Regions from separate parts of the Sphingomonas sp. LH128 genome, predicted to be linked through region 2. Evidence: predicted binding sites of a transcription regulator. Region 2 holds the regulator's gene; the other holds the start of a gene.
The links. Region 2 encodes LexA, which represses DNA repair genes until DNA is damaged. Its sites were predicted from a motif close to GTTCCNCNCTTGTTCT; they were not measured.
Positions count from the first base shown of each region.

Region 1 (14,735 bases), on a different contig from region 2:
CGCGCCTCGCCCTGCAAGGCAAAGCGGTCCCGCGTGCGGGTGTAGAAGCTGGCGCCGAAGCGGCCGACCGGGAAATAGTCCTTCAGGTTCACCCGCCAGAGTTCGGTATCGACCAGTCCCTCACGCGCATGCAGGTGCAGGATTTTCCCTAGGAAGATATACCGGCTCTCAGTCTCGATCGTCTCCCACAGCCGGCATTCGAAGGCGATCGGCGCCTCGACGATACGCGGCGGCAGGACGCCGGTGGACGGCACCGAATGGAAGCCGACAAGGTCCAGCTCGCTCTGCTCGGGCGGCAGCGAAGTGCCGCAATCGTGCATCTGCGCGGCAATCTCCTCGTCCGCCATGTGGACGACGAATTCCTGCGATTCCAGAATGTTGGCAGCGGTATCCTTGAGCGCGCCGTCCTGCAGCCGGTTGATCGATATCATCACCAACGGCGGGTCTTCGCCCAGCATCGCGAACATGCTGAAGGGCGCGGCATTGACCACGCCGCCCGGATTGACGGTGGTGACCAGCGCGATCGGCCGCGGCACGATCAGGCTCGCCATCAGCTTGTAGCGCTGATAGGCGCCGATCGCATCGAAATCGACGTGCGTGGCGGGCGGGGGCGTACTCATCCCAGGTTCAACATCTGGGCAAGGCTCTGCGTCGAAGACCCGCGATCGAGGCTGATATTGTCCTCCAGCGCGCGCAAATGGCGACCCATCTCTGCCCGGGCCGAGGCGACGTCGCCCTTCTCCATGTAGTCGACGATGCGCCCATGCTCGGCGTGCTCGCAGGCGGCATTCCCGGTCGGCTGGTACAGCGCGACGATCAGCGAGCACCGCGTCATCAACTCGGTCAGGTAGGCGGTCAGGATCGGGTTCCCCGCCACCGCCGCGATGCGCAAGTGGAACTCGCGCGCACACGCCGCCCAGGCGGGCTGATAGGGATTGTGCGTAACCTCGTGCTCATGCGCCAGCAGTTTGCGCAAGTCGGCAAGATCCTTCGCCGTATGCCGCCGCGCCGCGATCTCGACGATGGAGACTTCCAGTGCGCGCCGCGCTTCGAAGATCTGCCGCGTCTCCTCAGGTGTAGGCGCGGCGATGACGGCGCCCTTGTTGGGCCTTAGCTCAACGATACGCTCATGCTCAAGCCTTTGTAAAACCTTGCGAATAACCGCCCGCGAAACCCCGAACAACTCACAGAGCGCCGGCTCCGGCAGTTTGGTCCCGGGCGTCAGCCGCTGGTTGAGCACGCTGTCGAACACGGTCTGGTAGATATGCTGCTCCACATCCCCGCCATGGCTCACTGCCGGCGCGACCAGATCAGGCGCAGCCTCTGCCTTGCGCGCACGGCGGCCGGCTGCAGCCTTGGGAGAAACGGCACTGGCACCTTCGTCCGACATGTCGACACTCTGCTTCATGATCCAAAACCGCCTTTCACCACGCAGCCGCAACACCGCGACAACGCCCCACCCCTCACCGACACTCCACTCTCAAAACACACGATGGATGCGCCGGATTCGCTTTGCACCAGAATCAACGATTATGGCAAGTACAATCATGGACGATTTGATATATAAATCGTTGACGATTTTTGTGTTGAATTGTTGCGCAAGAATGATAGCCAGATTGCGAACCTCAATGAAGGCGGACCATGGCGATTCTCGTTCCCAGGCGTACCATCCTCGCCGGCATGATTGGCGGCGCGGCGACGGCTCTCTCCGGATGCGCGCGTAGCAGCGACCGGATCGGTGTCGGCCTGATCACCGCCCTCACCGCCCAGTCGGCCAAGTCCGGCGAAGCGATCTCGCGAGGGCTGAGCATTGCCATCGACGAGATCAATGCAGGCGGCGGCTTGCTTGGCCGCAAGCTCGAACTCATCCGCCGCGACGACGAGAGCAATCCCGGCAAGGGCGTGATCGCCGCGCGCGAATTGCTGTACAAGGAAGGCGTGGCGGTTCTGTTCGGTGGGCTGGATACGCCAGTGGCCCGCGCGATCGTGCCGATCGCCACCGCCGCGCGCGTGCCCTTCGTAGTGCCTTGGGCGGCAGGAACGGTGATCACGCATAACGGCACCGATCCCAATTACGTGTTCCGCGTCTCGGCCGTGGACGAACTGGTCGACAAGGCGATGGTCGCTTTCGCACAGCGCAATTACGGCATGCGCAAGCCGGGCCTGATCCTGCTGAACAATCCATGGGGACAGTCCAACGAAAAAGGCTTGAAAGCCGCCCTCGCCGCCGCTGCGCTGCCTTTGGCGGGCTCGGAGAAGTTCGAGCACTCGGACGTCGATGTCACGCCGCAACTGGGCCGGTTGCGCGCTGCCGGAGCGGATTGCCTGCTGATGGTGGCGACGGTCGGTCCGTCGGCGCAGGTCGTGAAGTCGCTGGACCAGATGGGCTGGGACGTGCCGATCGTCTCTCACTGGGGACCTGCAGGGGGGCGCTTTTCCGAGCTGGCAGGCCCTCACGCGAACAGGGTGAAATTCGTGCAGACATACAGCTTTTTCGGCGCGGACACCCCGGTGAAGACCCGCGTTCTTGCCGCGCTCGAGGCGAAGTACCCGGACATCAGGGGGCCGCAGGACGTGACCCCCGCCGTCGGTGTCGCCAATGCCTATGATGCCATGCATCTGGCCGCTCTGGCCATCCGCACCGCAGGATCGCTGGACGGCGAAGCGGTGCGGCGCGGCTTCACCCGGATTGGGCGCTATGAGGGCTTGATCAAGACCTATGACGCACCGTTCGCACATGGTCAGGACGCCCTGGACGAGCGCGATTACGTCTGGGCCGAATTCGATCAGGGCCGCATCGTGCCGCTGCCGTCGAAGGCTGCCTGAGGACATGGACATCCTGCCCGCCCTCCTCACCGGCCTTGCGCTCGGTTCGATCTACGGACTGATCGCCTTGGGCTTCCACATCACCGCGTCGGTCTGCGGTGCCGTCAATTTCGCGCAAGGCTCCAGCGCGATGCTGGGCGCGGTGCTGCTCTGGATGATGACTGAGGCCGGATGGCCGGTGCCCATCGCGGTAGGCGTGACGATCCTTGCCTGCGGCATCTACGGCCTGGTCGTGGAGCGCGCGGCGATCCGTCCGTTCCTGGGCCGCAAGTCCGACGCCTGGTTGATGGCGACGGTGGCGCTCGGCCTCGTCTGCGACAACGGGATGATGCTGGTGTTCGGCGCGGAGCCGCGATCGCTCGTCTCGCCGCTGGCGCAGACTTCGTTGCGGGTTGGCGGCATGGATCTCGGCATCTATCCGTTGCATCTGCTGATCCCGGTGGTGATGCTGGCGCTGGCGGCGGGCATAGACCTGTTCCGCCGCCGCACCCTGCACGGCACCGCCATGCTGGCCGTGGCCCAGAACCGCGATGCCGCCGCGATAATGGGCATTCCCGTAGGCCGGGTGATCGCCGCCGCCTTTGCGCTTTCCTCTGCCCTTGCGGGCATCGCCGGCATGCTGGTGGCGCCGCTCACCCATGTCGAAAGCGGCATGGGCGTGGTGCTGGGCCTCAAGGCTTTCGCCGTCGCCATTCTGGGCGGGCTCGGCAGCGCCTGGGGCATCGTTGCCGCCGCCCTGCTATTCGGGCTGGTGGAGGCGCTCGTCACGCTCGGGGTCGGCTCGGGCTATACCCAGATCGTGACCTTCATGCTGGTCATCATCGTCCTTGCCGTGCGCCCCGACGGGCTGCTTGGCCGAGCAAAGGTGCGCAAGGTATGACCGCTCTCTCCGTTAATCCCGCCCTCCATCGGAAAGCGGCGCTCTCGCTCTGGGGCCTATGCCTGCTGGGCGGCGTGGCCGGGGCATTGCTGCTCAATGGCTATTATGCTTTCGTCATCGGCCAGATCGCGCTCCTGGCCATTGCCGGTATCGGGCTGAACGTGCTGATCGGCCTGAGCGGCCAGTTCAGTTTCGGCCACGCCGCTTTCTACGCGATCAGCGCTTATGCCGTGGCGATCTGCACGTCGCACGGCTGGTTGCCGTTCTGGCTGGCCTGGCCGCTCGGCGTCGTGGTCGCGATCGGCGTGGGCGGCCTGCTGGCTCTGCCTGCACTGCGCGTCAAAGGCCCGTATCTGGCCATGGTGACCATCGCCTTCGGTCTGGTGGTCGAACAGACGTTGGTTGAAGCCGAAGGCCTGACCGGCGGCCAGAGCGGCATCCTGCAGATACCGCCCCTCTCGCTGGCGGGGATCGTGCTGGGCGACCGGGCGATGGCGATCGCGGCGATCATCGTCGCAGCGCTGGTGATGACGGCCTATCATGTGCTGTCCGCCAACGGCTGGGGACAGGCCATGCGCGCCGTGCGGGATTCGGAGAATGCCGCTGCGTCCATTGGCATATCCCCCACGCGCACGCGCATCGTCGCCTTCATGGTATCCGCCGGGTGCTGCGCGCTGGCGGGCGGCCTTTCCGCACCGCTCAACAGTTTCGTGACGCCGCAGTCCTTCGGCCTCAACTTCTCGATCCTGCTGGTGCTGACGGTGGTGATCGGGGGCACCGGATCGCGCCCCGGACCGGTGCTGGGCGCGATCGTCATAGGCCTGCTGCCCGAACTGCTCTCTTCCTTCGAAGCGTACCGCGTCCTTGCCTACGCCGCGCTGGTGCTGATCGTGCTATGGCTGGCCCCCGGCGGCATCGCCGGGATGCTGCGCCTGCCAGCGACCCCGACCGGCGACCGCGCCGACGAGGCCGCCACCATCGCCGCTCTGCTGCCTGCTCGCCCGCGCGCCGCCCTTTCGGCACAGGGGCTGGGGATCAGTTTCGGCGGCGTGCGGGCGATCACCGACCTCGATATCGCCATCCCTGCAGCGACCGTGACGGCGCTGATAGGCCCCAACGGCGCCGGAAAATCGACCGTCATCAACATCCTGAGCGGATTTTACCGCTCGGACACCGGCGAACGCAGGATTGCAGACACTTTGCTCGCGCCCGGCAGACCCTGGCTGTCCGCAAGGGCGGGCGTGGCCCGCACTTACCAGACCTCGGCCCTGTTCGACAGCATGAGCGTGGAAGACAACGTCCTGCTCGCCATGCGCAAGGGCCGCCTTGGCGCGCTGCACGGCAAGGCGCTCGACCGGACCGGCACGGATGTGCGGCATGCGCGCGCCCTGCTGCTGGCCTGCGGCTTCGAGGGCGCACCATCGACGATCGCGGGTGTGCTGGCGCATGTCGACCGGCGACTTGTCGAGATCGCCCGCGCGCTGGCGACCGATCCCGACACCCTGTTGCTCGACGAACCCGCCGCCGGACTCTCGCAAGCGGAAAAACGCGTGCTGGGCGACCTACTGCGCCAGATCGCCGCAGCCGGGATCGGCGTCGGGCTGGTCGAGCACGACATGGCGCTGGTGATGAGCGTGTCGGATCAGGTTGCCGTGCTGCGCACCGGCGCATTGATCGCACAAGGCACACCGGCCGAGATCCAGGCCGACCCTCTCGTGCGCGAAGCCTATCTGGGCGAAAGACGGATCGGCGGACAGGCCCCGGCCGTTCCCAAAGGCGGAGAGCCCTGCCTTGGCGCCTACGCGATCCACGCGGGTTATGGCGCAGTCGATGTGCTGCACGGCATCGACATCGAAGTCCGCCCCGGCGAAGCCGTCGCCCTGCTGGGCGCGAACGGCGCGGGCAAATCCACGCTGATGCGCATCCTTTCCGGACTGATGGCGCCGCGTTCGGGCCATCTCCGGCTCGAAGGCACGCAGATCGGTGCGCAGGACAGCCGCGCCCGCGTACGCCAGGGGCTGGTACTGGTTCCGGAAGGACGGCAGGTTTTCCCCGAACTGTCGGTCCACGACAACCTGCGGCTCGGCGGCTATACCCGCCGTGAGAATGCGGCGGCACGCATGTCGGCGATACTGGAGCGCTTTCCCCCTCTTGCCACCATGCTGGACCGGCAGGCCGGGCTGCTGTCGGGCGGAGAACAGCAAATGCTGGCCATCGGCCGCGCCCTGATGGCCCAGCCGCGCCTGCTCCTGCTCGACGAACCTTCGCTGGGGCTGTCGCCGCAGATGACGTCGGACTTGTTCGAACAGCTTCGGCAGCTTCGCGACGAAGGCATGGCGATAATGATCGTCGATCAGATGGCCGATCTGGCGCTCAACCTGTCCAGCCGCGCCTATGTGCTGCGCGGCGGCCATGTCGCAGCGGCGGGAGCATCGGCGCAGATCGCCGCGGACGACAGCCTCGATAACCTGTACTTCGGCGGCTGAACCGAGCTCCGGACGGACACGGCTGGCTCCATGGTGACCGACCTGCCAGCTCGGCGGCAAATGCATCCGGAAAATAGAAGCTGCCCACGCAGATCAAAAGGTCGCGACGACCGGGACACCGATCGCCGCGACCGCTGCCGTTTGACAGGGGGTTAGCATTGCTGACCCGTCGGCAGCACCCCCAATCTGGGTCGCCGACGCGATCGTACCAATCCGGATTAAACGGATATGACGACTCACCATCGGCCGACTTGCAAAGGATTTGATTGGAACATATAAGGAACATATGTCTCGTTCCTCCATCATGGACCGTCTCGAAATTCTTGCCGATGCCGCCAAGTATGATGCCTCCTGCGCGTCGTCCGGTACCGCGAAAAGAAACAGTCGTGACGGACGCGGGCTGGGCTCGACGGAGGGCATGGGCATTTGCCATGCCTATGCCCCGGACGGGCGGTGCATTTCGCTGCTGAAGTTGCTGCTGACGAACCACTGCATCTTCGATTGCCATTACTGCATCAACCGCAAGAGCTCGAACGTGCGCCGCGCGCGTTTCACGCCGCAGGAAGTGGTAGATCTCACGCTTTCGTTTTATCGCCGCAACTATATCGAGGGGCTGTTTCTCTCCTCCGGGATCGTGAAGTCTTCCAGCCATACGATGGAACAATTGATAGAGGTCGCACGTATCCTGCGGGAAGAGCACGATTTTCGTGGATACATCCATTTAAAGACAATTCCGGAGGCGGACCCCGAACTGGTGGCGCAGGCGGGACTGTGGGCGGACCGGGTCTCGATCAACGTCGAACTGCCTACCGATGCGGGATTGTCTCGCCTTGCGCCGGACAAGAACGCGGCCACCATAGAAGGTGCCATGGGCAGGCTTTCGGGCGCGATAACCGAGGCGCATGATGCTCGAAAGCGTTTTCGCAAAGCGCCCATATTTGCCCCCGCCGGGCAATCGACCCAGATGATCGTCGGCGCGGACGGCGCCAGCGATGCCCAGATCGTGGGAAAGGCCAGTACGCTCTACGACCGCTTTGCCCTCAAGCGCGTGTACTATTCCGCCTTCAGTCCGATCCCCGAGGCCAGCGCCGTATTGCCTCTGAGGCGCCCGCCGCTGATGCGGGAGCATCGGCTCTATCAGTCCGACTGGTTGATGCGCTTTTACGGTTTCGCGCCGCAGGACGTGCAACAGGCGACCGAGGATGACGGCATGCTGCCGCTCGACATCGACCCCAAGCTCGCCTGGGCGCTCAAGTTCCGGGACCGGTTCCCGGTCGATCTGAACCGCGCCCCGCGTGAAGCGATGTTGCGGGTGCCGGGGCTTGGCGTGAAGGCGGTCGATGCGATCCTCGCCGCGCGGCGGCATCGATCGATCCGGCTGGAGGATCTCGCGCGGCTCAGCATCTCGGTGAAGAAGCTGCGGCCTTTCATCGTCACCGACGACTGGCGCCCCACCCTGCTCCTCGACCGCGCGGACCTGCGAGCGCGCCTTGCTCCACCGGCGCAGCAGATGGAATTGTTCGCATGATCGCCGCGGCCATCGGGCAGCCCGACGACTTCGAGGCCTGGCGCGACGAGGCCCGGCGGCTGGTCGCGCGCGGCATAGCGCCCGAGGCGACGGCCTGGGGCGATGCGGACGGTTCGGCGGATCTTTTCGCCGCACCGTCGTCGCCCCAGTCTACGGAACCCTTGCGTCAGGTGCGGGCGAGCCGGGCTTTTCTCGACCTTGCCGGAAGCGTCGTCCTGCACTGCGACGCCGCGCGGCTGGGGCTGCTCTATCGCGTGCTCTGGCGGCTGCAGGACCGGCCTCGCCTGCTCGAGGATGCCGCCGATCGCGACGTCGCAGCGCTGGAGCGCATGGCGAAGCAGGTCCGGCGGGACATTCACAAGATGCGCGCTTTCGTCCGTTTCCGCAGCGTGGCCGACGAAGACGGGATCGAACGCTTCGTCGCCTGGTTCGAGCCCGAACACCGGATCGAGCGCGCCAACGCCGACTTCTTCGTCAACCGCTTCGCCAGCCAGCGCTGGTCGATCCTGACGCCCCGCCTTTCCCTGCACTGGGACGGGGAAGTATTGCTGGAAGGCCCGCCCGCATCGCGTGCGGACGCGCCGGCTGAAGACGCGACCGAGGACCTGTGGCTCGGCTACTATCGCTCGATCTTCAATCCGGCGCGGCTCAAGGTCGGCATGATGCTCAAGGAGATGCCGCGCCGGTACTGGAAGAACCTGCCCGAAGCTCGCCAGATTCCCGATCTCATCGCGGGGGCGCACAAGCGCGAGGCTGCGATGATCGCCAGCGGTGCCGATCTTTTCGAGCAGGAAGCCGCGCCCTTCAGCCTGCAGGCCATCGCCGAAGGTATCGTACAATGCCGCCGCTGTCCGATCGGGTGCAACGGCACGCGCGCCGTCATGGGCGAAGGGCCGCAGACCGCCGACCTCATGATCGTCGGCGAACAGCCCGGCGATACCGAGGAGCGCGAAAATCGCCCCTTCATCGGGCCAGCCGGGCAATTGCTCGACCGCGCGCTCGGCGAGGCAGGCGTGGACCGGACGGCGGCTTACGTCACCAACGCGGTCAAGCACTTCAAGTTCGCCCCGCGCGGCAAGCGGCGATTGCACCAGGCCCCTACGGCGGGCGAGATAGATATGTGCCGCTGGTGGCTCGACAACGAACGCGCGCTGGTAAAGCCGAAAGTCGTGCTGGCCCTTGGCGCGAGCAGCGCGCGCGGCTTGCTGGGGCGCACCCCGGCGATCGGACGCGAACGTGGCCGGGCACTTTACCTGCCCGACGGCACACGTGTCTGGCTCACCGCGCACCCCAGTTACCTGCTTCGTCTCGACGGTGAGAGCCGGGAGCGCGAACAGGGGCGCTTCGCTGAAGATCTTGCCGGTCTCGCGCAGTTGCTTGCGGCGAGTGGAGTCGGCTGAGTGCAACTCCGAAGGCCTCCGCGCGTTCAACAGGACGGCAAACATTGAAGGGGAATGGTCATGGCCAGCGAATGCACTGCCTACCGCGATACCAAGGGCGGACTCCACAGCAGCCCTGAGCGCGCGACGCTCGAAGACCTTGCCGGCGTATTGGGCCGGGTCGGGGACGAAGGCGGGATGACTTCGGGTGTGGCCCGCATGATCTTCGACAAGCGCAGCGAAATCGAACGGATCTTCGCCGAACATGACCACATGCTGGAAGCAGCTCCCCCGGCAGCGATCGAGCCGGGGCATCATATTCGCGCAGTGAACTGAAATTCTCTCGACCTGATCTTTCCTCGTCCCGGCACCGCGGTCGATGTCGGGACGACGGTACTTCCCCGAAGGCGTGCGAACGTCTATCAGGCTGCCCGACCAAGAGTAGCCCCAGACTTCGCGCCCCTTCTTCGTGACCGCAGAAACTTCCCCCACAGCCGGCCTTGAAGCGGCTTTTCTCGAACATCGGGAGAAGCTGCTGCGTTTTATGCGCGCGCGCGGCGCGGGGGATGCGGCTGAGGACCTCGTTCAGGAGGTCTGGCTCAAGATCGGCGCCAGCCGTCCCGGTCCGGTTGCATCACCGCTGTCCTATCTGTTCCGCACCGCCGACCTGCTGATGATCGACCGTTTCCGTTCGACCCGGCAGGCGGACGCGCGCGCTCGCGACTGGACCGAGGTGAATGCGGGCGATCCGCCGGGCGTTTCCGCCGAGCCTTCCGCCGAACGCCGCCTCGCCGCCGCGCAGGAAGCCGCCAGCGTTCTTGCCCTGCTTGACGGCCTGGGCGCGCGGGTGGCGACGATCTTCCGCCGCCACCGCATAGAAGGCACGCCGCAGAAAGTCGTGGCGAGCGAAATGGGCCTGAGCCTCAGCACCGTCGAAAGCGACCTGCGCGTCGCCTACCGGGCGCTCGCGGAATGGAAGGAACGCTCGAAATGAAGCCTGCGATGAGGCTGCAGCCGATCGGCTCCGTCATCGCCGGTGAAGGAGCGCCCGATGGCGAACGACATGGCGAATAAAGATGTGATCCGGGACGAAGCGCTCGGCTGGGCTGTGCGAGCCGGTGACCCCGCGTTCACCGACTGGGAAACGTTCACCCTCTGGCTGGAGGCCGATCCGGCGCACGCGCGCGCCTATGACGACATCGCGGCCTCGGTGGCCGATGCAGCCGAACTCGTCGCCGCCTCCGCTCCGGCCAACGACGACGCCTCGTCCGCCGAACCGCCGCGCCGCCGCCGTCCCTGGCTGGCAAGCGCGATCGCCGCGAGCCTCGCCGTCGTGGCCGGGTTCTGGGCCTTCCAGGGCCAGCAGCGCGATCTCTACACCGTCGAGACGACACTGGGCGAGACCCGCCGGGTCACGCTCGACGCCGATACCCGCATCGAACTCGCGGGCGGCACCGCCGTCCAGTTCGACCGCAAGGACAAGCGTTATGCCCGGCTCGAACACGGGCAGGCGCTGTTCACCGTGCGCCACGATGCCGCGCACCCCTTCGAGGTCGCCGTGGGCGAAGAACGGCTGGTCGATATCGGCACCGTCTTCGACGTGCGCCGCGATGCACAGGGGCTGAGTGTCGCGGTCTCCGAAGGCGCCGTGCAGTTCGATCCGGATGGCGCCGACGTGCGCGTATCGCCCGGCGAAGTCCTGCGCCGCCCGGCTGGGACGAGTGAATACACACTTGCCCGCCTTCCCGTCGAGCAAGTCGGCGAATGGCGCGAGGGTCGGTTGACCTTCGAAGGTGCCACGCTGGATGACGTCGCCGCGCAGCTCAAGCGAGCCACCGGCATCGAGTATGTCGCGGCATCCGGCGGGTCGGGCGCGGTTTCCGGCTCGATCCTGGTGGCGCCGCTGCGCAAGGATCCGGGCTCCATAGGGCCGCTGCTGGGACTGTCGGTACGGTCCGAAAACGGACGCTGGGTGATCGGCTCGCACTGAGGCGATGCGCGGCGCCATCTGTATCGTGGCGGCCGCAATGGCCATGCCCGCTACCGCCTTCGCGCAGGAGATGGCGGTCGATACGCGCGCCGGATCGGCAGGACAGGTCGCGATCGATCTGGCCCGCCAGACCCGCTCCAGCATCGTCGTGTCCGATCCCTCAGTGGCATCCCGCATGGTCCCCGCGATGCGCGGACGGATGGGTGCGGCCGAGGCGGTGCGCCTGCTCGCGCGCAAGGCGGGCGGCCGGGCCATCGCCGTCGCGCCCGGCGCCTGGCGCATCGAGGCAAGCGCCGCGGCAAGAACAACCGTCCGGGGTTCTTCCCCTCCCCCCGCAGCAGCGCCGGTTGCTGTCGAGACCGAAGCGGCCGATCCTATCGTGGTGGTGGCCTCCAAGCGCGACCTCACCCTCGGACAACTGCCCGGACAGGTGACCATCCTCGACGGGGAATCGCTGGAGGCAGGGGGTATCGGCGGCACCGAGAAGATCACCCAGCGCGTCGCCACCGTCACATCCACGCACCTTGGCAGCGGGCGCAACAAGCTGTTCATCCGGGGCATCGCCGATTCCAGTTTCACCGGGCCGACGCAGGCGACGGTGGGGCAGTACCTTGGCGACCTCAGGCTCAGCTACAATGCGCCGGACCCGGACTTGCGCCTCTCCGACATGGCGCGGGTGGAAGTGCTGGAGGGGCCGCAGGGCACGCTCTACGGTGCCGGATCTCTGGGCGGCATCATCCGCCTCGTGCCCAATTCCCCGGTTGTCGGCGAGACCGAAGGCGCGATTTCGGTCGGCGGATCGCTGACCCAGAGCGGCGCGCCTGGCGGCGATGCCGCGGCGATGGTCAACCTGCCGCTCGGCAACTCGGTGGCCCTGCGCGCCAACTTCGACGCGGCGACGCTGGGCGGCTATATCGACAAGCCGCTGCTCGGCCGCAAGGACGTCAACCGTACGCGCATCCTCGGCGGCCGCGCCGGGCTTCGCGCGGAGGTCGCGCCAGACTGGACGGTCGATCTGATCGGCCTCGGCCAGTCCACGGATGCGCGCGACAGCCAGTATGCGGGACGCAATGCCCGCCCGCCGCTGACCAGTGGTGCGCAAGTGCGCGAGGGTTCGGACGCCGACTACCTGATGGGCCAGCTGGTGATCTCCGGCCGCATCGGCGAGGTGCGCGTGCGCTCGACCACCGGGGCGGTGCGCCAGCATCTGGAAGAGCGCTACGACGCCACGGTCGATCCGGACGCGCCGCGCCTGTTCTCGCAAGGGAACCGCACGCGCATGATCGCGCACGAGACGCGGATCTGGCAGCCCGAGACGCATGGCTTCGGGTGGCTGGTCGGCGCCAGCTATACCCACAACCGCACGGTGCTCACGCGCAGTTTCGAGAACTTCGTGACGACCACCGCCGCCACCGGCGTGCGCAACACCATCGACGAGTTCACGCTCTACGCCGAAGCCAGCCTGCGCATCCGTCCCGGTCTTACCGCCACCGCAGGCGGGCGCCTGACCCATTCGCGGCTCGGCGGATCGGGCGAGGATATCCTGCCAGCGGTGTCGTTCGCGATGGCGCAGGCCCGTGCACAGGTCACGGCGGACCGGACGACCACCACAGTGCTGCCCTCGCTGGCGCTCAACGCCGAAGTGATGGCGGCCACTAACCTCTACATGCGCTATCAGGAGGGCTTCCGTCCCGGCGGCTTCGCCATCGAGAGCGACTTCGTGCGCCGCTTCCAGAGCGACCGGACGCGCACGTTCGAATTCGGGGTGAAGCACGGCCAGCCCGGCGTCAGCCCCTTCGATCTTTCCGCCAGCGTCTCCTACACCCGCTGGCAGGACATCCAGGCCGACTTCATCGACAACTCGGGCCTGCCGAGTACAGCCAATATCGGCGACGGCCGTGTATGGTCGGCCAGCGTGACGGGCGGCGTCGAGCTGTTGCAAGGCCTGAGGCTCGAGGCCGGCGCGACGTGGAACCAGAGCAAGGTCGATCAGCCGCCCGTAGAACTGCTCGGGCTTGTCGCGCGGTCGATGGCGGCCAGCAACTTGTCTCCGACCAGCCTGCTCGACGCGACGCTTGCCCGGTCGATGCAGGTGCCGAACATCGCGCAGTTCTCCGGCCGGATGAGCCTCGGCTGGAACCGCGAGATCGGCGAAAATCTGCGGCTGACCGCCAATGGCTGGGCCAGCTATGTCGGCAAGTCGCGCCTCGGTATCGGCCCGGAACTGGGTGATCCGCAGGGGGATTACCTCGACAGTGGTGCTGACCTGCGGGTCGGGACCGAGCGTTACGGTGTGACGCTGACGCTCAGCAACATCACGAATTCGCGCGGTAATCGCTTCTCACTCGGGACGCCGTTCGGGACCGGGCGGGACCAGACGACGCCGCTGCGGCCGCGTACGGTTCGGGTCGGGCTGGACGCGCGGTTTTAGGAAAGAAGGAAGGCCCACCCCCCGGCCCCTCCCGCAAGCGGGAGGGGGGAAAGACGGGTTCACCCTCCCGCTTGCGGGAGGGTCGGAAGGCTTGGCGATTTATCGCCTAGCCGGAGGGGGTGGGCGAGAGCGCAGCGCCTCGATCTCCATGCGGATCACGGTAAGCACCCCGTCAAGCTGACCGAACACCGCTTCGTTGGAAAAGCGCAGCACCCGATAGCCCTGCTCCGCCATCCACCGATCCCGCGCAGCATCGTAGTCCAAGCGAAGCCCGTGAGAGTACCCATCAAGCTCCACAACAAGCGATAACTCACGACACAGAAAGTCGGCGAAGTATGGCCCCACCGGCATCTGCCTGCTGAATTTTGCGCCCAGCGCCGAGCGGGAAATATATCGCCACAACCGCCACTCTGCTGCGGTAGCCTGTCCGCGTAGCAAACGCGCTCTGCCCGTATCCCGAAGTCCAACCCCCGCCATCCGCCGAATTTCGCGCCGAAACCCAACGGCACGAAATGAAATGTCGGCAAGCCGGAACTTTTTTCCAAGGCTGCCTCCCGGCGCCTCCGTCTCAAGGGTCAGACTACAGACCTTAAAGGGACGAAGATGCCTTCCCAGCTTACCGCCAGGACCCTGCTTGCCACCACCGCCGTGCTCGCCTTCGCGACCGCCGCGCATGCCGAAGACGTCAAGACCAAGCTCACCGCCCCCATCCGCACCTCGACCATCAAGAGCGGCGCGGCGGATGCCATCAACATCACCGCCGAAGGCTCGGTCGTCCTGACCTCTGGCACCGCAGTCACGCAGGACAGCAACCACGCGGTCACCAACGCGGGCAACATCACCATCACCAATGCCGACGGCGCAGTCGGCATCAATTCGGTCGCAGGCGCCAGCGGTGACATCACCAACACCGGCACGATCACCGTCGATGAAACCTACACGCCGACCGACACCGACAAGGACGGCGACCTCGACGGTCCCTTCGCGCTGGGATCGAACCGCGTCGGCATCCGCACCCAGGGCGACCACACCGGCAAGCTCACCCAGAACGGCAAGATCGTTGTCGAGGGCAACGATTCGGCGGGTATCCAGCTTGGCGGCAAGCTGACCGGCACCTTCACACATGATGGCTCCACCACCATCGTCGGCGACCGCACCATCGGCGTTTCGGCGCAGGGTATCGACGGCAACGTGCGCCTTGCGGGCACCGTCTCG
Region 1 covers NZ_ALVC01000176.1:4,558-19,292, forward strand. Annotated here, with positions in the region: gene LH128_RS14895 (flavin reductase family protein) at 1-620, opposite strand, end outside; gene LH128_RS14900 (GntR family transcriptional regulator) at 617-1,408, opposite strand; gene LH128_RS14905 (ABC transporter substrate-binding protein) at 1,642-2,826, shown strand; gene LH128_RS14910 (branched-chain amino acid ABC transporter permease) at 2,831-3,706, shown strand; gene LH128_RS14915 (ATP-binding cassette domain-containing protein) at 3,703-6,192, shown strand; gene LH128_RS14920 (putative DNA modification/repair radical SAM protein) at 6,479-7,720, shown strand; gene LH128_RS14925 (UdgX family uracil-DNA binding protein) at 7,717-9,120, shown strand; gene LH128_RS14930 (hypothetical protein) at 9,181-9,435, shown strand; gene LH128_RS14935 (RNA polymerase sigma factor) at 9,569-10,093, shown strand; gene LH128_RS14940 (FecR family protein) at 10,163-11,089, shown strand; gene LH128_RS14945 (TonB-dependent receptor) at 11,094-13,520, shown strand; gene LH128_RS14950 (endonuclease domain-containing protein) at 13,620-14,195, opposite strand; gene LH128_RS14955 (autotransporter outer membrane beta-barrel domain-containing protein) at 14,124-14,735, shown strand, end outside.
Region 1: a site for LexA is predicted at 6,461-6,476, ahead of LH128_RS14920 (putative DNA modification/repair radical SAM protein). Genes of this name have one in related genera too.

Region 2 (14,735 bases):
CGACATCCAGGCGTCCGCCCCGGCTCCGCTGGCGCAGATCCAGAACGACGTGAAGCTCGCCTGGGCCATCGACGCCGGTTCCAAGGCCGCCAAGGCCGCCGCGCTCAAGATGCAGGCCGCGATCCGCAAGGGCCAGTCGATCGAGCAGGTCATGGCTGCCTCGGGCAAGAAGCTGCCCGCGCCGCAGCAGGTCTCGATGTCGCGCCCGACCCTGGCCGCCGCGCTGCAGTCGGGCCGTCAGGTGCCGCCGCCGGTCTCGCTGATGTTCCACATGGCCAAGAACACTGTGAAGGTGCAGTCGGCCGAGGGTGAGCGCGGCTGGTTCGTCGTCCAGCTCAAGGACATCGTGCCCGCCACGATCGATTCGCCCGACATGATCCGCCGTGCCCAGACCGAACTCGGCCAGCAGCTCGGCCAGAGCTACGCCTCCGCGCTCGGCGCCGCGATGCGCAAGGACGTCGGCGTGAAGCGTCACGACGATGCCATCGCCGCCGTGCGCGACCAGCTCGCCGGCACCGCCGCCGCCAACTGAGCCGAAGCGAGGGGTGGCAGCAATGGAGCGCGAATTCGACCGCAAGGCGACGCTTGAGCAACTGGCGCAGGGCAAACCCGCGCTGGTCTGGCGCAAGCTCGTCGCCGACACCGAAACGCCGGTTGGCGCCGCCCTCAAGCTGATCGAGGACGGGCGCGGCGACTTCCTGCTCGAATCGGTCGAAGGCGGCGAGACGCGCGGGCGCTACAGCCTGCTCGGCCTCGACCCGGACCTCGTGTTCCGCGCGAGCGGCGAGGCCTGCGAGATCAACCGCGCATGGCAGGCCGACCGCAAGGCGTTCGCACCGCTCGGCGGCGGCACCCTCGCCGAACTGCGCGCGCTGGTCGAGACCTGCCGCTGCGAGGTTCCGGTCGCGCTGCCCAAGGCTCTCGCCTGCCTCGTCGGCTACTTCGGTTACGAGACGATCGGCCTTGTCGAGAAGCTGCCGCGCGCGCCGCAAAGCCCGCTCGAAGTGCCCGACATGCTGTTCGTGCGCCCGTCGCTGATCCTGATCTTCGACCGGCTCTCGGACGAACTGTTCTGCGTTGCGCCGGTGTGGCCGGAAACGGGTGACGCCGCTCCGGCCGTCGACCGCGCCGCCGAGCGCATCGACGAAGCCCTGCGCCGCCTCGCCGCCCCTGCACCCGTCGTGCCTGTCGCCACCGATCTCGCCGAGCCGGTACGCACGCCCGTCGTCGCGCCGGAGGACTACAAGGCGATGGCCCTGCGCGCGAAGGACTACATCGAAGCGGGCGACATCTTCCAGGTCGTGCTGGCCCAGCGCTTCACTTGCGAGTTCCCGCTCCCGCCGCTGGCGCTCTACCGCAGCCTGCGGCGCGTGAACCCCTCGCCGTTCCTCTATTTCCTCGACCTGCCCGGCTTCGCGCTGGTCGGCTCCAGCCCGGAAATCCTGGTGCGCGTGCGTGACGGCGAAGTCACCATCCGCCCGATCGCGGGCACCCGTCCGCGCGGCGCCAGCCCGGCCGAGGACAAGGCCAACGAAGCCGGCCTCCTCGCCGATCCCAAGGAGCGCGCCGAGCACCTGATGCTGCTCGACCTCGGCCGTAACGACGTAGGGCGCGTCGCCGCTGCAGGCACCGTCGAGGTCACCGACAGCTACACCATCGAGCGCTACAGCCACGTCATGCACATCGTCTCGAACGTTGTCGGCCGGCTCGACACCGCGAAGCACGATGCCATCGACGCGGTCTTCGCGGGCTTCCCGGCAGGCACCGTCTCGGGCGCGCCCAAGGTCCGTGCCTGCGAGGTCATCGCCGAACTGGAGCCCGAGACGCGCGGCCCTTACGCGGGCGGCGTCGGCTACTTCGCGCCGGACGGCTCGGTGGACAGCTGCATCGTACTGCGCACCGGGCTCCTCAAGGACGGCGTCCTGCACGTGCAGGCGGGTGCGGGCATCGTGGCGGACAGCGACCCGGCCTACGAACAGCGCGAATGCGAAGCCAAGAGCGGCGCCCTCTTCGCCGCCGCGCGCGAAGCGATCCGCGTGGCCGGGGAACCCGGGTTCGGGCAGTGAGCGCCTTCACGACTGAATACCGCTATCCCGACTATCTGCACGCCAACCGGCTATATCTGCTCCGACAGTGGCTGACATTGCGGTCGGCCCTGTTCTTGCTGGCGCTGTTTGTGACCGTCGCCGCGCTGAACGTCGGCGCTTATGCCGGGTCCCTTCTTTCAAGGATCGGCGCATCGGCATTGCATTCACTGGCCTATTTCGTTGGAGCCGGAGTGCTGCTCGCGATCGGCTTCTTCTATTCGTTGCCCCGCACGGCCCGTACCCATTGGCAGAAAAACGATCTTGCCGGAAATGCCGCCAGCTATCGGATGCAAGGCGACGGCTTCACCGTGGCCAGCCCCTCGGTCGACCTGAGCCTTAACTGGAAGGACTTCCGCTGGTGGACCGAAGACGCACGACTTCTTCTCGCCAAGCCTGAAGCTGGTTGTACCATGATATGGTTGCCCAAGGATCAGGTCGCTAACGACATTCTCGACAGCTTTCGCGAAGGCTTCGGGCGGTGTCAGGTCAAGCGTATCTGATCGCATGCGAACGCCACTAGCCCTCGCAGCTTGCGCGATCCTCGCCGCCTGCTCCTCCGAAGAACCCGCCGCCAAGCCGTCCGCCCCGCCGCCTCCGCCATGCCAGGGCGCGAGCTTCGAGGGCGCCAGCTTCACGCACTGTACCGCCGTGCCGGGTCGTCACACCATTCACACCGTCCTCGGCCCCAAGGGCGGCGCGCCGTATCGCAGCCTCTCGCAACTCGCGGTGGACCGCCCGGCGCGCAGCCACGAAGTTGCCTTCGCGATGAACGGCGGCATGTTCGACGCCGATGGCAAGCCGATCGGCTACTACGTCGAGAACGGCGAGAAGCAGCATGCCCTCAATACCAACGAAGGCTGGGGCAACTTCCACCTCAGCCCCAACGGCGTCTTCTACGGCGACGCGGCAGGCAACTGGCATGTCCGCGCCAGCGACGACTTCGCAAAGTCCGTCACCGACCGTCCCGATTTCGGCACACAGTCCGGCCCGATGCTGGTCATCTCCGGCAAGCTGCATCCCAAGATCGACGAGGACGGCAAATCGCTGAAACTGCGCAACGGCGTCGGCATCGATGACAAGGGCCGCGCCCACTTCGTCATTTCCGACGAGCCGGTATCCTTCGGCAAGCTCGCGCGCTATTTCCGCGACGCGCTGAAATGCGACAATGCGCTGTTCCTTGACGGCAGCGTATCCTCGCTCTGGGACCCCGAACATGGCCGCGTCGACGGCGGCCCTCCGCTCGGCCCCTTGATCGTCGTCGAGAAAAGCGCAAAGGCGAAGTCATGATCCTCGTCATCGACAATTACGACAGCTTCACCTGGAACCTGGTCCATTACGTGATGGAACTGGGCGCCGAAGTGGAAGTCGTGCGCAACGACGCGCTCAGCGCAGGTCAGGCCATTTCCAGCGGTGCGAAGGGCTTCCTGATCTCGCCCGGCCCCTGCACCCCCAACGAGGCGGGCATCAGCCTCGACCTCGTCGGCGCGGCAGCGGACGCGGGGATGCCGCTCCTCGGCGTGTGCCTCGGCCATCAGTCGATCGGCCAGTATTTCGGCGGCAAGGTCGTGCGCGGCGGGCTGATGCACGGCAAGACCTCTCCTGTCACGCATGACGGCACCGGAGTCTTCGCCGGGCTGCCCTCGCCCTTCACCGCGACGCGCTATCACTCGCTGATCGTCGAGGATATCCCTGAGACGCTGGTGGTGAACGCCCGCTCGGACGACGGCCATGTCATGGGCTTCCGCCATGCGAGCCTGCCGATCCACGGCGTCCAGTTCCACCCGGAAAGCATCGCCACCCAGCACGGCCATGCCATGCTCGCGAACTTCCTGCGTACTTGCGGTATCGAGGCCAAACTGCCGGAACGTCTGAGCGCATGACCCTTCCCGACCCCCTCCACCCGATCGCCGAGGACGAGGCGCAGGCCGCCTTCGCCGCAATCCTCGACGGCGAAATGCCCGAATCCGAAATCGCCGAGTTCCTCGTCGCCTTGTCGGATCGCGGCGAGACCGCCAGCGAAATCGCGGGCGCGGCCCGCGCCATGCGTGAGCGGATGATCCCGGTGAAGGCGCCCGCAGGCGCCATCGACGTCTGCGGCACCGGCGGCGACGGCTTCCACACCCTCAACGTCTCGACCGCCGTTTCTCTGGTGGTCGCGGCTGCGGGCGTCCCCGTCGCCAAGCATGGTAACCGCGCTGCCAGTTCCAAAGCGGGCGCCGCCGATACCCTCGAAGCGATGGGGCTGAACCTCGACCGCGCCGTCGAGACTGCGGAATCCACGCTCGCCGAAATCGGCATCGGCTTCCTGTTCGCCGCGCGCCACCACCCGACGATGGGTCGGCTCATGCCGCTGCGCAAGTCGCTAGGCCGCCGCACGATCTTCAACCTGATGGGGCCGCTGGCGAACCCGGCGCAAGTCTCGCGCCAGCTCGTCGGCATCGCGCGCCCGGCTTATGTGCCGATCTACGCCGATGCCCTGCTGCGGCTTGGCACCGAGCACTCGATGGTCATTTCCGGTGACGAGGGCCTCGACGAGTTGAGCCTCGCAGGCGGCAACGAAGTCGCGGACATTCGCGGCCGGGAACTGTCGATGCGCCGCGTCGCTCCGCAGGATGCCGGTTTGCCGACGGCCGCAGTCGATGCCATTCGCGGCGGCGACCCCGCCTACAACGCCCGTGCCCTCAACGACCTGCTGATGGGCGCTCCCGGGGCCTATCGCGACGCCGTCCTGTTCAATGCCGCAGGCGCGCTGCTGGTGGCGGGTGAAGTGGACAGCTGGGCCGAGGGCGTCGAAGAAGCGGCAGAAACGATCGACAAGGGCCTCGCCAAGGCTTTGCTCGACTGCTGGATCGCGGCAACCCGCGCCTGACGAGGATTCCATGTCCGATAAACTTACCGAAATCTGCGATACCAAGCGCGAGGAAGTCGCCGCCCGCAAGCCGCTGGCCACGATCGCCGATCTCGATGCCCGCGCTACCATGCAGACGCCCCCTCGCGGCTTCGAGGCGGCACTGCGCGCCAAAGCCGCGACCGGCTACGCCTTGATTGCAGAAATCAAGAAAGCATCGCCTTCCAAAGGATTGATCAGAAGCGACTTCCAGCCATCACAGCACGCGGTCGCCTATGAGCGGGGCGGCGCCGCGTGCCTGTCCGTGCTCACTGATGCTCCCTACTTCCAGGGCCACGAGGATTTCCTCATCCAGGCCCGCGCCGCCTGCAGCCTTCCGGTGATCCGCAAGGATTTCATAGTCGATCCCTGGCAGGTCGCCGAAGCGCGCGCGATCGGTGCCGATGCCATCCTCATCATCGTCGCCGCACTGGACGACGTACTGATGGCGGAAATCGAAGCCGCTGCGATCGAGCGTGGCCTCGACTGCCTCGTCGAAGTTCACAACGAATCTGAAATGGAGCGTGCAAGTCGTTTGAAATCGCGCCTTATTGGCGTGAACAACCGTGACCTGCGACGTTTCGCCACCGATATCGGCACGACTGAGCGCCTCGCCCCGCTGGCGCCGGAAGGCACGCTGCTGGTGAGCGAAAGCGGCATCAACATCCATGCCGATCTGGTACGCCTGTCCTCGTGCGGCGCCCGGACATTCCTCGTCGGCGAAAGCCTCATGCGCCAGAACGACATCGAGGCAGCCACGCGCGCGCTACTAACCGGAGCCTGAACGCCATGGGTTCGCGATGAGCAAGTCCCTCACCCACATCGACCCGGACGGCAACGCGCGCATGGTCGACGTTGGCGCTAAGGCGGAGACGCAGCGCATCGCCGTGGCGTCCGGACGCATTTCCATGAGCGCGGATGCCCTTGCCGCGATCCGCGCCGGGAATGCTCCGAAGGGTGACGTGCTTGGAACCGCGCGCATTGCTGGCATCATGGCGGCCAAGCGGACGGCCGATCTCATCCCCATGTGCCACCCGCTGCCGCTCGATGCCGTAAACCTCGACTTCGCTTTCGAGGATAATGCTATCCGCGTCATCGCGAAGGCTTCGCTGACCGGTCGCACCGGGGTAGAAATGGAAGCGATAACAGCAGCTTCTATCGCACTTGTCACAATTTACGACATGGCCAAAGCGCTCGACAAGGGCATGGTGATCGGAGACATCCGCCTGGTCGAGAAAATCGGCGGTAAATCAGGTCATTGGAAGATGGACGGATGGGCCGAATAAACGGCTCCGCGCCGCTCTCTCTGGAGGAGGCACAAGCTCGCCTCCTCGCGCTCGTCACCCCGCTGTCGATAGAGCGTGTCGATATCGAAGGCGCGCTCGGCCGTTACCTGGCTGAACCGCTGCACGCCAGACGCACGCAGCCCTCCGCAAATCTGTCAGCCATGGACGGCTACGCCGTCACGGCAGGCGATCTGCGCGGCCCCTGGAGGATCGTCGGTGAAAGTGCCGCCGGGCATCCTTATGCCGGCCCGCTCTCGCAAGGAGAGGCAGTCCGAATTTCGACGGGCGCGATGCTGCCGCCCGACGCGGCGGCCGTCATAATTCAGGAAGACCTGACACGCGAGGGCGCGAACCTGATACTTTCGGGCGAGCCGCCCGCACCGGCGCACAAGCACATCCGCCATTGCGGGATGGATTTTGCCCAGGGCGCGGAAGTCCTGCCCGCTGGTCTGCACATCGCGCCCGCGCAGATGGCGCTGGCGATCGCGGCCGGCCATACGCATCTTCCCGTGCATCGCACACCGCGCCTGACCGTGATCGACAGCGGCGACGAACTCGCCTCCGATCCGGAGCGCTGTGCACCGCACCAGGTTCCCGCCAGCAACGGCGCGATGCTGACGGCCATGGCGCGTTCGCTGGGCGTGGATGCGCGGCGGATCGGCCCGGTGCCCGATACGATCAAGGCAATAACCTCCGCTTTCGAAGCATCCGCCGATGCCGACCTCATCGTAACGAGCGGCGGCGCTTCGGTCGGCGATCACGACCTCATTCGTCCGGCACTCGAAAGCTGGGGCGCGGGCATCGATTTCTGGCGTGTCGCGATCAAGCCCGGCAAACCAATCCTAGTCGCCACCCGCGACGTGGCAGGACGCCGTCAGATCGTGCTGGGCCTGCCGGGCAATCCGGTCTCCAGCTACGTCACCGCTTACCATTTCCTGCTCCCCGTCCTGCGCGCGATGCAGGGGGCTGCGCGCCCCTTGCCCATGCGGCTGACAGCCCGGCTGGCCATGCCGCTGCACCCAAGCGGCCGTCGCCGGGAATTCCTGCGCGGTTGGTGGGACGGAGAAAATGTGACGGTAAGCCCACTGCAGGACAGCGGCGCCCTGTCGTCCCTGGCGGCAAGCAACGTACTGGTCGATCGGCCGGCGCTGGCCGGTCCGGCACAGGCTGGCGAAGAAGTCCGGATATACTTGCTCCAGAACGGCGGTATTGCCTGAAGTATCGGCAATTGGTTGCTTGATTGTTCCCTCAATGTTCACTACCAGAACAAACGCGATCAGGGTTTGCCTGGTTCGGAGGTCACGAGAAGGCAGCGACATGTTGACGCGCAAGCAGCACGAATTGCTCCGGTTCATCCAGGTCCGGCTTGAGGAGACAGGCATCTCCCCCAGCTTCGAGGAGATGAAGGAGGCGCTCGACCTCAAGTCCAAGTCCGGTGTTCACAGGCTGATTTCCGCACTGGAAGAACGCGGCTTCATCCGCCGCCTTCCCAACCGTGCACGTGCGCTCGAAGTCTTGCGCCAGGCCGATGACACGGGAAGCAAGGCCCTGCGTCCTTCTGCAGCGAACAGCAATGATGGAATGGCGCGTCCGCAGACGCCGCGTCGTTCCGTCGAAGCCGCCAACGACGTTATCGAGATCCCGCTGCACGGGCGTATTGCCGCAGGTGTGCCGATCGAGGCTCTCGAAGGACAGTCCATGTTGCCTGTCCCTGCCGCCCTGCTTGGCTCCGGCGAGCATTACGCGCTCGAGGTCTCCGGCGACTCGATGATCGAAGCGGGCATTCTGGATGGTGATTTCGCCCTCGTGAAGCGCACGAATGCCGCTCGCGACGGCGAGATCGTCGTTGCCCTGATCCGCGGGGAAGAGGCGACCCTCAAGTACCTTCGGCGCGAGGCGGGAATGGTGCGGTTGGATCCCGCAAATGCCGCTTACGAACCGCAGATTTACGGTGCGGACGAAGTGGAAGTGCAAGGCAAGCTCGCCGGCCTGCTTCGACGGTACAACTGACACGGCCACGCTGCGCCATGAAGGCCTTGGCGCAGCAGCAACCGGTAATTACTGCGATTTGCGCGGCGCAGGAGCATTCCTGTAACGGTGAACAGGCCGGGGACGCCACCAGCCGTGTTCACCTTGGGTCTGGGCTACCGTATCGATACGGGCCTTGCCCAGATATACCGCCAGCCCGCCGGTCTGCCCAAGCGATCCTCGATCGGCCTTGAACCAGCGCGGCTTGCAACTGCGCGGCAGCCAGCGATCCGATATGACGATGTCGCTGCGTTCGCATGCAGCGGCGAGCGACCGTTCCGCAACGGCATCGCGGCCCCGCGAAACCAGCACATGCCATGTGGTGCCGGAGCGTCTGACCGGCAAGGCGCAGAAATCACGGTTGCAGCGAGCACCCGGGAACTTGTCGAACGTGACCGGATCGGCCTCGATCCCGGCGAATTCCATGAGATTGTCCCGGGCGTAGCCGCTTTCGCTGTTTCGAAGCAGGTAAAGCCGTTTCCCGCCATCTTCGACCAGCCCGACATGACGACCATCTCCGGACACCAGAATGTCCGCCGCCGGTGCGGTCGCCAGCAAGAACACACCGACCGAGGCGATCGGTAGCCCGGCCCAGCGAATGCGGCCGCTCCAAAGGCCCATCCACAGACCTCCCGCGACGAAAAGCAGGAATGCCCAGGTGTCTGTACCGGGAAGCAGGTTCACAGCGCCCGGTCTCGACGCGAACCAGCGGGCCAGGCCGACCAGCAGGTCTATCGAGATTCCGGCGAGCCACCAGACCGGCCCGCCCAGCCCGGCGATATCGAGGACCAATGCACAAGCCAGCAAAGGCATCACGACAAAGGTAGACAGCGGAATTGCCGCCACGTTGGCCAGCGCTCCATACACTCCGGCGCGGTGGAAATGATACAGGCCGATCGGCATGAGCGCGAGGTCGATGACCACGCCCGTCAGCAGCAGGAGGGCAAGATGGCGAAGCCCGGTCATGGCAAGCCCTTCGTCGCGCGGTCCAAGGAAGTGCCGCACGGGCTTGGCCGTACTGACGGCGATCAGCGCCAGGACCGCGCCGAAGCTCAGTTGGAAGCTCGGCCCGATCACCGCCTCCGGCCAGAGCAACAGGACGCAGAACGCCGCCACCGCAAGCATGCGCAGGGACAAGGGCTCCCGCCCCAAAGCCAGTGCGATCAGGACCAGGAGGGAGCCGATGCAGGACCGAACGGTCGGAACTTCCGACCCGGAAAGCAAAGTGTAAGCGACGCCTGCAGCGGCCCCCGCACCGGCCGCGACGACCGGCAGCCTCACCCTCAGGGCCACCCACGGGAACAGCGCCAGCAACCGGATGACCAGTAGATAGACCGCCCCGACCATCGCGCTGACATGCAGGCCGCTGATCGAGAGCAGATGCGCCAACCCCGAGTCGCGCATGGCCTGGTCGTCAGCCTCCGTAATGCCGCCGCGATCGCCGGTGACGAATGCAGCGGCGATGCCCGCTCGTTCGTCCCCGATGCGGGCGCGAATATGGTTCGTCAAAGATTGTCGGATATCCAGCAATCCCCACTCGCTTCGCTTGCCTTTCCGGACGACCTTCACCTCACCTGTGACCGAACCGCTCGCGGCGATGCCTGTGAACCAGGACGTGCGCGCAAAGTTGTAGGCGCCGGGCAGCATGGGCGGCGCCGGCGGCATCAACCGTGCCCGGAAAGCCACCAGATCGCCGACCGCGATCCCGGTCGTCGATCCCTTGCCGGGAACGTTGAGCCGGACCTTGATCGCGTTGCCGGGCGAAGCGTCATGGCCGAAGCCGCTCAGGGGGTCACGCATGGCCAGCAGCAACCTGTCGCGTCCCAGGGCCGGCTGCGATTCGATCGCCAGAACCTGCGCGCTGAAATTGCCCGATAGTGGGCGCTCGATGGCGGGTTGCCCCACCAGTTCGGAACGCGCCCAGACGACGAGGCAACCGGCAACCACCACCAGCGGCAACAGCGACAACGCCCGACCGAGATGCGGGTAAACGACGCGCAAGGGAAAGGATGCATAACAAATTGCACAAATTGCAACAAGAGCGCCGCAAAGGCCTGCCCAGGCAGGTGCCGAAGGCAGCCAAAACCACGCAATTATGCCGGTTGCGAAGGCCACCGTCACCCATGGTGCGCGTTCGAATTCCGCCCCGGAAAGAAATCGCTCGACGACTGCCAAAACCCTCGACAAGAGGCCCTTGGCGGTCCATGGCCCATGCTGCAATGCAGCGGTTCCGGGGCTTTCCGGAGGCGGAATTTCACAAGTTGCGGCGTGGGTCCCCATTGCCGCCAATAGGACAGGAAGGTCGGGTAGATGGCAAGCGGTAGTGCATCGGGCGAAGCGACTGGCAAAAAGGCCGTCGTAACGCGCTTTGCTCCTTCGCCGACCGGTTACCTTCATATCGGTGGCGCTCGTACGGCACTGTTCAACTGGCTTTTCGCGCGCCGTCATGGCGGCAAGTATCTGCTGCGTATCGAGGATACCGATCGCGCCCGTTCGACCGAACCCGCGATCGACGCGATCTTCGACGGCTTGTCCTGGCTGGGCCTCGACGGTGACGAGGCGCCGGTGTTCCAGTTCGCCCGCTCGGACCGTCATGCCGAAGTCGCCGCGCAGCTGATGGAAAACGGCCACGCCTATCGCTGCTACCTGACCCAGGAAGAACTCGCCGAGCGCCGCCAGAAGGCGCAGGAAGAACGCCGCCCGTTCCGCATCGACAGCGAATGGCGCGATGCCGATCCCGCGACCTGGCCGGCCGACCGTTCCTGGGTGGTGCGCGTCAAGGCCCCGCGCGAGGGTTCGACGACGATCGAGGATCTCGTGCAGGGCACGGTCACCGTGCAGAACGAGGAAATCGACGACTTCGTCATCCTGCGCGGCGACGGCACCCCTACTTACATGCTGGCCGTGGTGGTGGACGACAACGACATGGGCGTAACGCACGTCCTGCGCGGCGACGATCACCTGAACAACGCCTTCCGTCAGCTCGTCGTCATCAACGGCATGGGCTGGGACGTGCCGGTCTACGGCCACGTGCCGCTGATCCACGGCTCGGACGGCGCCAAGCTGTCCAAGCGCCACGGCGCGCTGGGTGTCGATGCCTATCGCGACGAAATGGGCCTGCTGCCCGAAGCCGTGTTCAACTACCTGCTGCGCCTCGGCTGGGGCCACGGCGATGAGGAAATCATCAGCCGCGAGCAGGCGATCGAATGGTTCGACATGGTCGATGTGGGCAAGAGCCCCTCGCGCTTCGACCTTGCCAAGCTTCAGAATCTCAACGGGCATTATCTGCGCGAGGCCGACGACGTGCGGCTTGCGGGCCTCGTCGAAGCGCGCCTCGATGGCGTCGACGGCGATGAGCCTGCCGACCTGCTGGTCCGCGCGATGCCCGTGCTCAAGGTCCGTGCCAAGGACCTCAACGAACTTGCAGAAGGCTCTGCCTTCCTCTTCGCCCAGCGTCCGCTCGCCATGAGCGAGAAGGCGCTGGCGCTCCTGACCGATGAGGGGCGCGAGCGCCTCGCCGCGATCCATGAGCGCCTGTCCGGCCAGGCCGACTGGACTCTCGAGGCATTGGAAGCCAACCTGAAGGCAATGGCCGAAGACCTGGGACTGGGTCTCGGCAAGCTCGCGCAACCCTTGCGGGCAGCCCTGACGGGTCAGACGACCTCGCCGGGGATATTCGACGTACTGGTATTGCTCGGACGGGAAGAGAGCCTCGCGCGCATCGGCGAGCAGGCTCAGGTTCCCGCCGGGTCGCAGTCATAAGGAGATAATTGGTGGGTGATCAGGCTAAACTGAGCGTCGGCGGCGCGGAACATGACTATCCCGTTCTCAAGGGAAGCGTGGGTCCGGACGTCATCGACATCCGCAAGCTCTACGGCCAGACGGGCGCGTTCACGTTCGATCCGGGCTTTACCTCGACCGCGAGCTGCGAGTCGGCGCTGACCTACATCGACGGCGACGAAGGCGTTCTGCTGCACCGTGGCTATCCGATCGGCCAGCTGGCCGAGAACTCCTCGTTCATGGAAACGAGCTACCTGCTGCTGAATGGTGAACTGCCGAGCAAGGACGAGCTTGCCACGTTCGAGAACACCATCACGCGCCACACCATGCTGCATGAACAGCTGGCGACGTTCTATCGCGGTTTCCGCCGCGACGCGCACCCGATGGCGATCATGTGCGGCGTAGTCGGCGCGCTTTCGGCATTCTACCACGACTCGACCGACATCGCCGATCCCGAGCATCGCAAGATCAGCTCGCATCGCCTGATCGCCAAGATGCCAACGATCGCGGCGATGGCCTACAAGTACTCGGTCGGCCAGCCGTTCCTCTACCCGGACAACAAGCTGAGCTACACCGGCAACTTCCTGCGCATGACCTTCGGCGTGCCCGCGGAAGAGTACGAGGTGGTTCCGGCGGTCGAAAAGGCGATGGACCGCATCTTCATCCTCCACGCCGATCACGAGCAGAACGCCTCGACCTCGACCGTGCGTCTTGCCGGTTCGTCGGGCGCGAACCCCTTCGCATGCATCGCAGCGGGCATCGCCTGCCTGTGGGGTCCTGCGCATGGCGGCGCGAACGAAGCCGCGCTCAATATGCTCAAGGAGATCGGCACCCCCGATCGCATCCAGCACTACATCGACCGCGCCAAGGACAAGAGCGATCCGTTCCGCCTGATGGGCTTCGGTCACCGCGTCTACAAGAACTACGACCCGCGCGCGACGGTCATGCAGTCGACCCTGCGCGAAGTGTTCGAGGCCCTCAACGTCACCGATCCGCTGTTCGAGACCGCGCTGCGCCTCGAAGAGATCGCGCTCAGCGACCCCTACTTCGCGGAGAAGAAGCTGTTCCCGAACGTGGACTTCTACTCGGGCATCATCCTTTCGGCGATCGGCTTCCCGACCACCATGTTCACCGTGCTGTTCGCCCTTGCTCGCACCGTGGGCTGGGTCGCGCAGTGGAACGAAATGATCTCCGATCCCGGCCAGAAGATCGGTCGCCCGCGCCAGCTCTACACCGGCCCGACTCAGCGCGACTACGTGCCGCTCGACAAGCGCTAAGGTTCATTCCGCGCGCAGTCGTGGATATCCGAAGCAAAGGCCCTCGCGAAAGCGGGGGCCTTTTTGTTTGCCGTCATCGTCAAAACCGATCCATTTGAGCATTCACGCCACAATCCGGCCGCATCCGGCGTGCAGCCTCTCCTCGAAAGGGGCGCACAATCATGATGTTTGTTAGAATTCTGGCGACGACCCTTGGCCTGCTGATGATGGCGGCAGGGATTTTCGTGGTCTTGCAGGGCACCGGCGTGCTCAGGTGGCCGGCCGACAGCGTGATGGTTGCGGACCGGGCATGGGCCGTGCGCGGGGCAGTCTTCGCGATGGTGGGCGGCATTGTCGTTTGGCTCGCCCGCAGATGCTAAAACCAGTCAGGCGTCGGGATCGACCGGCACTGCGAGGATGAACCGGGCACCCTGCCCCGGCGAGCTTTCGATGGAAAGCTCGCCGCCCATCGCGCGGGCTAGTCGCCGGGAAATATAGAGACCAAGTCCTGAGCCGCCGTCACCACTGCGGCCCAGACGCTCGAACTTCTCGAATACCCGGAGCTGATCTTCATCGCTGAGGCCAGGCCCCTGATCCGCGACGACGACGATGGCGCGTCCTCCCTCGACCGAAACCCGCACATCGATGCGCGACCCTTCCGGCGAGTAGCGAATGGCATTGCCGATGAGGTTCAGCAGAACCTGCAGGACACGGCGGAATTCCGCCAGAGCCGGGGCATGGTCATCGAGCGGCGGCGCCACGATCGAGATGTCTTTCTCCCGCGCCCGGACGCCCAGGATACCGGCGGCCTGCCGCGAGACATCGGCGAGATCGATGTAATCTGGCGTCGTCGAGAAACCGTCCTCCTCTACGACTTCCAGATCGGCCATGTCCTCCAGCAGACCAAGCAGCAGCTTGCCCGCGCCGGCGATCTCTCCGGCATATTCGGCATAGGCATCGGGAAGCGGTCCGGCGAGGCGCGTGCGGATGGTCTCGGCGTTGGCGACGATCCGCGCGATCGGCTGCTTGAGCACCGGCGCCAGATCCTGCCCCACCAGTCCGCGGCGCTGCAGCGGCGCTTCAGGCTCCGCTACCGGCACCCAGTCCGACGGTGCCTCGTCGGAAAGCAGCAGCAGTTCGAAGCCCGACGGCTCGAAGCCGGGCCGGATATGCGGCACCAGCGAGACGCGCCAGGATCGCGGCGAGCCCGCGACGACCACCGGCGCGCCGTCGAGCAGTCGCCAGTGAAGCGGCTGCTGGTGCGTCACGTTCTCCGGCGGCAGGAAGTCGGTCCAGCAGCGCCCCGCGCCTTGCTCCATCGCGGCGGACACTTGCGCCAGTTCGGGAGAATCGCACGTCACCGCGACCAGACGCTGCCCCGCGTCGAGCCATGCACACAGTTCCGCGACAT
Region 2 covers NZ_ALVC01000449.1:8,629-23,363, forward strand. Annotated here, with positions in the region: gene LH128_RS27755 (peptidylprolyl isomerase) at 1-532, shown strand, start outside; gene LH128_RS27760 (anthranilate synthase component I) at 555-2,066, shown strand; gene LH128_RS27765 (YcxB family protein) at 2,063-2,587, shown strand; gene LH128_RS27770 (phosphodiester glycosidase family protein) at 2,592-3,374, shown strand; gene LH128_RS27775 (anthranilate synthase component II) at 3,371-3,967, shown strand; gene trpD (anthranilate phosphoribosyltransferase) at 3,964-4,956, shown strand; gene trpC (indole-3-glycerol phosphate synthase TrpC) at 4,967-5,758, shown strand; gene moaC (cyclic pyranopterin monophosphate synthase MoaC) at 5,775-6,260, shown strand; gene LH128_RS27795 (molybdopterin molybdotransferase MoeA) at 6,248-7,477, shown strand; gene lexA (transcriptional repressor LexA) at 7,578-8,270, shown strand; gene LH128_RS27805 (ComEC/Rec2 family competence protein) at 8,319-10,463, opposite strand; gene gltX (glutamate--tRNA ligase) at 10,599-12,050, shown strand; gene LH128_RS27815 (citrate synthase) at 12,062-13,345, shown strand; gene LH128_RS27820 (hypothetical protein) at 13,507-13,704, shown strand; gene LH128_RS27825 (sensor histidine kinase) at 13,711-14,735, opposite strand, start outside.